Regions from separate parts of the Xanthomonas sp. MUS 060 genome, predicted to be linked through region 2. Evidence: riboswitches for the same ligand, from Rfam matches in the RefSeq annotation. Region 2 holds a riboswitch; the other holds the start of a gene.
What was found. Region 2 has a riboswitch for cobalamin ahead of metE (5-methyltetrahydropteroyltriglutamate--homocysteine S-methyltransferase). Riboswitches for the same ligand answer to the same signal wherever they lie in the genome.
Positions count from the first base shown of each region.

Region 1: linked by a shared signal. The riboswitch ahead of btuB (TonB-dependent vitamin B12 receptor) and the one ahead of metE (5-methyltetrahydropteroyltriglutamate--homocysteine S-methyltransferase) in region 2 are both predicted to bind cobalamin.

Region 1 covers NZ_JZIM01000003.1:186,505-190,920, reverse strand. The annotation lists gene XANALMUS060_RS05515 (phasin family protein) at 31-408, shown strand; gene bioD (dethiobiotin synthase) at 615-1,310, opposite strand; gene XANALMUS060_RS05505 (GAF domain-containing protein) at 1,433-1,915, shown strand; gene XANALMUS060_RS05500 (TfoX/Sxy family protein) at 1,926-2,315, shown strand; cobalamin riboswitch at 2,334-2,561, shown strand; gene btuB (TonB-dependent vitamin B12 receptor) at 2,674-4,416, shown strand, end outside.
Region 2 covers NZ_JZIM01000006.1:128,577-132,992, reverse strand. The annotation lists gene metE (5-methyltetrahydropteroyltriglutamate--homocysteine S-methyltransferase) at 1-1,522, opposite strand, end outside; cobalamin riboswitch at 1,733-1,985, opposite strand; gene dusA (tRNA dihydrouridine(20/20a) synthase DusA) at 2,443-3,468, shown strand; gene XANALMUS060_RS21950 (hypothetical protein) at 3,878-4,255, shown strand; gene XANALMUS060_RS08805 (response regulator transcription factor) at 4,329-4,416, shown strand, end outside.

The sequences.
Region 1 (4,416 bases), on a different contig from region 2:
AACCAATCAGCATTCCAACGGAGTTGCATGATGTCCGCCCAATTCAACGACCAGTTCAGCAGCTATACCCAGCAGTTCGCCGCTACCGCAGCACGCGCTAATCGTCTGGCTCTGGAAGGAGCAGAAGGCGTGTTCAGCGTGCAGCTTAAAACCTTCGAGAAGAACGTCTCGGCCACCGCCAGCTTCCTCAGCGAACTGACCGAAGCGCGCGATCTTGGCAGCATCCAGGCGTTGTGGCCGAGGGGCTTGCAGTTGGCACGCGACAGCTTCGAGCGTCTGGCTACAGCCAACCAGGAAGTGTTCGGTCTCGGCCTGAAGACCTCCGAAGCCATCGGCCAGTTGGCAAAGCATCAGTTCGAAACGGCCACCGAACACGCCGTGCCGAAGCCGAAAACCAACGGCAAGTAATCTTTCGCTCTACGTCGCTGCGGCCATGCCGCGCGGCGCACCCGATGGTCTGCATGGGTCCCTCCCCCCATGCAACCTCAGGCCCGGTGGATCCCTCCCTCCACCGGGCTTTTTTATGCGCCGGATTCAGCCCCTCTCTGGCACGGGCACCACCCGGCTGCAAGTCCAGCGTGTTCGTCACCACCCGATTGCGCGACGACGCGACCTCACCCCGGCACCGTCTGCTCGCCGGACCACGGCTGTAGGAACGTTGTCAGTTGTTCGGCCTGCGGTTGCGGCCGATACGGCAGACGCCCCCAGCACGGCATCGGCAGCCGTTCGCGCAGCATCGCCATGTTGTCGTCGATACGCTCCATCGCCGGGTCGATCTCGTTGCCGATCCAGCCGATGCACTGCAGGCCATCGGCGGCAATCGCCGCAGCGCTCAGTCGGGCGTGATTGAGACAGCCCAAGCGCAGACCGACCACCAACACCACCGGCAACCCCAGTGCGCGCGCCAGATCGGCCTGATCCAGCGTCGCCGATAGCGGCGCCGCCCAGCCACCGACGCCTTCCACCACCACCACGTCCGCCAAGGCACGCAAGCGGGCAAAAGCAGCGGTAATCGGCTCCAATGACAGCTGCACGCCGGCATCGGCGGCGGCCAGTTCCGGCGCCAACGGCAATGGCAAGGCGTAGGGATTGAGGTCGTGATACGTCGGGCACGGCACACTGGCCGCCTGCAGCGCCAACGCATCTTCGTTGCGCCAACCGTCGGCGTGACGCGCGCAGCCGCTGGCGACCGGCTTCATGCCGACCGTGCGCTGACCACGCGCACGCAAGGCATGCAGCAGCGCAGTGCTGGCGATTGTCTTACCGATGCCCGTATCGGTGCCGGTCACGTAGAAGGCGGGAAAACGCATGACGAAAGCCTGTGGATTGACCGGCAAAACGCGCGGCGGCGCGCAGGATAGCCGGCAACGCAGCCGGCGTCAGCCCTGCGACGGCGACTTGCCGAGGCAGGTCGCGCTGCTAGACTCGGCGGATGTTCGCGTCCTCCTCGCTCACCGGCAGCAAGCCGGAACAGTACGCCCAGTTACTCGCTCAGGCGCGTGCGCTGGTCGCCGGCGAACCCGATCGCATCGCCAATGCCGCCAATCTGGCAGCGCTGGTGTACCACGCGTTGCCACGACTGAACTGGGTCGGTTTCTACCTCTACGATGGCAAGGAGCTGGTGGTCGGGCCGTTCCAGGGCCTGCCGGCGTGCGTGCGCATTCCATTGCACAAGGGCGTGTGCGGGGCTGCCGCCAGCAGCGGGCAAACTCAGCGCATCGACGATGTGGAAGCGTTCCCCGGGCACATCGCCTGCGATGCGGCCTCGCGCTCGGAACTGGTCGTGCCGCTGCTACGCCATGGCACTCTGATCGGCGTGTTCGATCTGGATAGCCCAGACTTGGCCCGCTTCGACGCCGACGACCAATGCGGCCTGGAAGCCATCGCACAAGTCTTCGTCGACAGCCTGCGATAAGCACGTCGCGATGCGTCCGACCAAGCTGCGCAACATCGGCCCCAAGAGCACCGCCTGGCTGCGTCAGGTGGGCGTGCACACATTCCAGGATCTGGCGGCGATCGGTGCGATTGGCGCCTTCCTCAGGGTCAAGCGTGCCGGCTTCAAACCCACCCTCAACCTGCTGTACTCGCTGGAAGGCGCCTTGCGCGACTGCCATTGGCAGGAACTGCCCGCAGCACGGCGCACACAGTTGCTGAGCGAACTGGAAACCGCCACAAGCGCATTGCCGGCCGACCACGGCCGCCCAATGGCCGCGCCGGTGGCGACCACCCGCTTCGCTCACGACGACGATGCCCACGACAGCACGGCGCACGACGAGGACCCCACATGCCAGGCTGGCACCAGCGGGATCGACTGAACCGCGCCACAATGGCGTACAATCGGGCCGCTTCAAGGTAACCCGCTGGCTCCGGCCCGCAGGTTGAAACAGGAAGCCGGTGCGTCTTGCGACAACACCGGCGCTGTTCTCGCCACGGTAAGCGATCCGCGCTGACGACCCGTCCCGACGACGACCCGCACCGCTGTGCCATGGCATGGCCAAGCGTCGCAGCCGGGAGGTTCGCCATCGCCAGCCCGCAGACCGTCCTTGCAGTTCACTGGTTGCGATGCGGGGGGCGTCGCGCGTGCCGCGCCGTGTTTGGCGCTGTCCGCTTGCCCCTCCCATTCGCGACTCCCTTGCTGTCACAGCGCGCGCTCGCGTGCCGGAGTTGCTGCCCATGTCGTCCCACTTGCTTTCGGTCGCGGTCGTGTCCGCCCTGTTCCTACCTGCGCTGGCGCTTGCGGCCGATGCCGCCAACGATCTCGATCAGGTCCTGGTCACCGCCACCCGCACCCAGATCGCAGTGGAAGACAGCGTGGTGCCGGCACAGGTCATCGACCGCGCCGAGATCGAACGCAGCCAGGCCGATTCGCTGGCGCAGTTGCTGCAGGGGCGTGCCGGCATTGGCATCTCCAACCAGGGCGGGCTGGGCAAGTTGACCACCCTGAACCTGCGCGGCAGCGAATCCGACCACGTGCTGGTGCTGGTGGACGGCGTGCGCATCGGCTCGGCGAGCGCCGGCCTGGCCGCATTCCAGGACTTGCCGCTGAGCCAGATCGAACGCATCGAGATCGTGCGCGGCCCGCGTTCGAGCCTGTACGGCTCCGACGCCATCGGTGGCGTCATCCAGATTTTCACTCGCCACGCCGGCCAGGGCTTCCAGCAGAACCTGAGCCTGGGCGGCGGCAGCGATGGCCTGCGCGAAGCCAGCGCCGGCTTCAGCAACCGTGGCACGCGCGGCTGGCTCGCCGTACAAAGCGGCTACCAAAAGACCACCGGCATCAACGCCTGCAACGGCTCGGCCACGCTGTTCGCGGGCTGCTTCGTCGACCAGCCCGACCGCGATGGCTACCGTAACGTCTCGCTGAGCGCACGCGGTGGCTACGCGCTGAGCGAGACGCTGCGAGTCACGGGTCAGGCGCTGAACATCGACAGCCGCAATGAATACGATGGCGACCCGGTATACGCCGGCAACGAGGCCGACAACACCCAGCAGGTGTTCGGCGGCACTGTGGACTGGACGCCATCCGAGCGCCTGCACCTGAGCACGCAACTCGGCCGCAATGTCGACGATGCCCACAGTTACTACCGCGCCCCGGGCAGCCGCACGCGCGATTTCATCAGCACCTTCGACAGCCGCCGCGATACCGCGGCGGCGCAGGGCGACATCACCCTGAGCGAAGGCCACCTGCTCAGCGTCGGCAGCGACTGGCAGCGCGAACACGTGACCAGCACCACCGCCTTCGACATCGACAGCCGCCGCAACACCGGCGTGTTCGCCGAATACCTGGGCCATTTCGGCGCACAACAGCTACAAGCCAGCGTGCGCAGCGACGACAACCAACAGTTTGGCGAACACACCACCGGCAGCCTCGGCTGGGGCCTGGGCCTGGGCGGCGGGGTCAAACTCACCGCCAGCATCGGCACCGGCTTCAAGGCGCCGACCTTCAACGACCTGTATTTCCCCTTCGCCGGCAATCCAGCATTGAAACCGGAGAAGTCCAAGAGCGGCAATCTGGGCGTGGCGCAGTACGCCGACACCTGGAACTGGACCTTCAACGCCTACGAGACCCGCGTCGAGGACCTGATTTCCTACGACGCCGCCACCTTCCTGCCGGTGAACGTGGACAAGGCACGCATCCGCGGTGCCGAGCTGACCGGTGATGCGATGCTGGCCGGCTGGGAACTATCGGCGCAACTGAGCCATACCGATCCACGCAATCGCAGCGACAGCGACAACCGCGACAACTGGCTGGCGCGGCGCGCGCAGAATACCGGCAGACTGGATGTGGATCGTGGCGTCGGGCCGATCAAATTCGGCATCACCGCATTCGGCAGCGGTCACCGCTACGACGACGCGGCCAACCAGGTGCGCCTGAGCGGCTACGGCACGGTCGATCTGCGCGTGGAATACGCCTTC
Region 2 (4,416 bases):
AGGCGAAGCCGTCGAGTTGTTCGCCGAAGTATTCGACCATGTCGTTGCGCTCGAACTCGCCGTGCACCAGCACGTCCAGACCGAGTTGTTCCTGGATGCGGACGCAACGCTCGGTCTCCGCGGCGATGAACGCGTCGTACTCGGCATCGCTGAGCTTGCCCGACTTGTGCTGCGCACGCGCCTGACGCACCTGCTCGGTCTGCGGGAACGAGCCGATGGTGGTGGTCGGATAGGCCGGCAGTTGCAGTACGGCCTGTTGCGCTTGCTTGCGTTGCGGATACGGTGCTTGACGGTGTCCGGCATCCTCCTTGAGCGCGGCCAGGCGTTGCGCCACTTCGGGGCGATGCACGCGCGTGGAAGCGCGCCGCGCCGCCAGGGCATCGCGCGCGGCGGCGAGCGCCGTCTGCGCTTGCGGCAGATCATCCAGCGCATCGGCCAGCGTGCGCAGTTCCTGCAGTTTTTGTTTGGCGAACGCCATCCAACTGAACAGATCCGGATCCAGGCGGGTTTCTTGCTGCAGATCCACCGGCACATGCAGCAACGAGCACGACGGTGCCAGCCACAGCCGTTCGCTGCCGAGATGGCCGCTGGCATAGCGCGCCAGGGTCAGCGCGTTGTCCAGCGGCGTGCGCCACACATTACGGCCGTTGACCAATCCGGCGGACAGGATGCGGTCTGCCGGCAGCGCCTGCAGCACGGCATCCAACTGCGCCACGCCGCGCACCAGATCCACATGGATGCCGTCCACCGGCAGCGCCATCGCCAATTCCAGATTGTCGCCGAGCTCGCCGAAATAGGTGGTCAACAGCAGCTTCGGTCGCGGCGTCTGCGCGAGGAAGGCATAGGCGCGGCGGTAGGCGTCTTGTGTCGCCTTGTCCAGATCCAGCACCAGCGCAGGTTCGTCGATCTGCACCCATTGCGCACCGGCGGCTTGCAGTTTCTGCAGCAGTTCGGCGTAGACCGGCAGCAGGCTATCCAGCAGCGCCCAACGGTCGCTACCGTCCACGGTCTTGGACAGTGCCAGGAACGTCACCGGCCCGATCAGCACCGGACGGGTGATGATGCCCTGCGCCTTGGCTTCCAGGAACTCGACCAGCGGCTTGTCGCCGCGCAGACGGAAATGCTGATTGCGTGCCAGCTCCGGCACCAGATAGTGGTAGTTGGTGTCGAACCACTTGGTCATTTCCAGCGCGTGCAGATCCAGGCCGTTTTCCTGCGTGCCGCGCGCCATCGCGAAGTAGCCGGCCAGCGGGTCGGCATCGGCGAGCGCGCGATAGCGCTGCGGGATCGCATCGAACAGGAATGCGGTATCCAGCATCGTGTCGTACAGGCTGAAGTCGTTGCTGGGCGGCACGTCGACCCCTGCATCGCGTTGCAGTTGCCAGTGACGCTGGCGTAGTTCGCGCGCGGTGTCTTGCAGCTGCGCGCTGTCGGTTTCGCGGCGCCAGTAGCGTTCCAGCGCGCGTTTGAGCTCACGCCGCGCACCGATGCGCGGGAAGCCGAGATTAGTCACGATCGTCATGTTGCGTTTCCTCATTGCGGTCAAGGGCATTGAGGAACGAAGGAACCGCGCGCCGCGCGCCCGTTTGCACGGAACGCTCGTCACACCAGCGACCTTCGCCCCCGCGGGCGAACCGATACCCTGCGGGCAGGCAGAAAACGTAGCGAAGCGCGAGGCCGCGTCACGGTTCCAGCCGCCTCCCCGCGGAGGTGCCAGGTCGAATCAGAGGACGCACTGTCCTCCGGCCGGGGCCGGTATTCGGGCTGATGGACGTGCGCACCGTGCCGGCTGCGCGCCTACTATCCGTCGCTTCCCAGGCCGGCATGCGCCACCCAGTGCCATTGACGGAGGTCGTTTCCATTCACCGCTGCGGGGCAGCTCCGGAATGGGCGGGCGCTTGCGGCGCCAGCATTCACCGGATTCCCGTTTAAATCCATCCCTTCATCCGAATGAAGCGATGGATACCTTCGGCGAGCGCACCATAGGCTGAATTTGGCTGGCGGTCAAGCAGCATTGCCGGTGTGTCTGCCGCGATGGTGAATGGTGGCCCGGCGATGCGCGCGCCGACCGATCCGGTTGCGCGCCGTTGCGCTGCGGTTGGCGGCGGCATGCGGTTGTTCAAGGTGCACGATTGGCTGTAGCGCCGGGCGACAGAAAACACACCAGGGTCAAATGCGATGCCTCTGCAATCGGGCCGTGTGTTGCATCGTTGCGAGCGTTGAATGACCGTCAAAAGACCGGATAAACCGATACGCCAATTGGCACGCTACGGCCCTGCATTCCACAGGAAGGGAGCCCTTGAGGCCGCAGTCGATCCGGCTGCGGCAATCTCCGGCGGGAATGCGCGCTCGCACCGGCAACGTGCGTGGCGAAGGTGTAAGCTATTGATCCCAAAGTCAAAGCCCTAGTGCTGCGGCGTGCCGCCGAACCACTGCCCTGCCGTGCCGACCACGCTCCCGCTCCTCGCTGCGGACCTGCCCGCGCGCTACGCCGCTTCGTTGCGCCTATCCGTCGCCCCGATGATGGATTGGACGGATCGCCACTGTCGAGTGTTCCACCGGCTGCTGGCGCCGTCGGCGCGGTTGTATACCGAGATGGTGCATGCCAATGCGGTGGTGCTGGGCGATCGCGCACGTCTGTTGGATTTCGATGCGGCCGAGCACCCGCTGGCGTTGCAGTTGGGGGGAAGCGATCCGACGCTGCTGGCGCAAGCAGCGCGGATTGGTCAGGACTGGGGCTACGACGAGATCAATTTGAATTGCGGTTGCCCGTCCGACCGGGTGCAGGCCGGGCGTTTCGGCGCCTGCCTGATGCGTGAGCCGGGCTTGGTGGCCGAATGCGTGGCGGCCATGGCGGCGGCGGTGGACGTGCCGGTGACGGTGAAGTGTCGGCTGGGTGTCGATCAGGACAACGACTATGCCGCATTCCTGGCGTTTGTCGATCACGTGGCGGCAGCGGGATGCCGTCTGTTCGTCGTGCATGCGCGCAATGCCTGGCTGCAGGGCTTGTCGCCCAAGGAGAACCGCGAGGTGCCGCCATTGCGCTACGACTGGGCATATCGGCTCAAGTGCGAACGTCCGCAATTGCAGGTCGTCTTGAACGGTGGCCTGGCCGACGTGGAAACGGCGCAGGCGCAGTTGGCGGCGGTTGATGGGGTCATGCTGGGGCGGGCGGCCTATCACGACCCTTACGTATTGCATCGGCTGGACGCGGCCCTGACCGGCGCGACGCCACGACCACGCGTGGAATTGCTGCGTGCATTACAGCCCTACGTGCAGGCGCGTTTGGCCGAGGGGCTGGCGCTCAAGCACATCGCTCGGCACTTGCTCGGGTTGTTCCATGGCCAGCCAGGTGGCCGCGCCTTCCGTCAGGTGCTCAGCGAGGGCGCGCATCGCTCTGGCGCGGATTGGGGGCTGCTGGAGCAGGCGATCCAGGTCACGGAAGGCGTGCGCCGCGTGGTCGCCTGATCACAGGCGCTAAATCCAGCGCTTGTTTGGGGTCTGGTGAGCTGATGGTGTATCCCCCGGCTGCTGTGGCTGTGTTCCGCATGCCACTGGCACGCGCGACCTGTGCGCTGCTTTTTCGTTCCTAGTCTGTTGCTCCGTTCAGGTTGCTGCGGTGTCCGGCGATCTCGTGTCCTGTGCCCGTAAACCCCTGCGTAGAGGGGCGCTCGCGGCGTGCGCTTGCTCTTCATGAGTGATGCAAAAAATTCATTTTACTAAACCTGTCGGGGCTGGGATGGGAAAGTTCAGATCGGATTCACCCCGAAAAATCAAGAATTTGCCTCAGATTTGACGCCGCCATCGCGTTCCTGAAAGGCGTCATATTTCACAAGTTTTGAACGTCCCTGAATAGTCCGTTAGGATGCCAGTTGTGATCTTCTCCGCTCTACGTCATCGCCGTTTCGCCCCCGTGATCGCGCTTGCGTTCGCGTCGGTTGCGGCTGGTCACGACCGGGGGCCGCAGCAGGCCGCTCAGGGGGCGGTCGTCCGCTCGGAGCCAGATGCGGGGCGAGTCCGCGAGTCCGTCGGCAGCTCGTTGTCCGATGCGGTGCGTCGCGTGCAACGATCCACTGGCGGGCAGATTCTGGGGGCTGAGCGTGTGCCGTTCGATGGGCGCGACATCAACCGGGTCAAGTATATGGATGGACGAGGACGGGTGCGCTACATGGACGACCCGCAGCCCGGTCGCGCGCCGTCGCAGGCGACCAGACCGAGCGAGCCGGACCAACCACCACGCGACAATCATCTGTGAGTGTGGATAGTCCGTTCAGTCTGTTACACACCGTTCCGGCCATTGGCCATCTGTCAGTTACTAGGGAGAGTTCATGCGTATCCTTCTGGTCGAAGACGAAGCTCCGTTGCGAGAGACCCTGGCCGCTCGCCTGAAGCGCGAAGGCTTTGCGGTGGATGCGG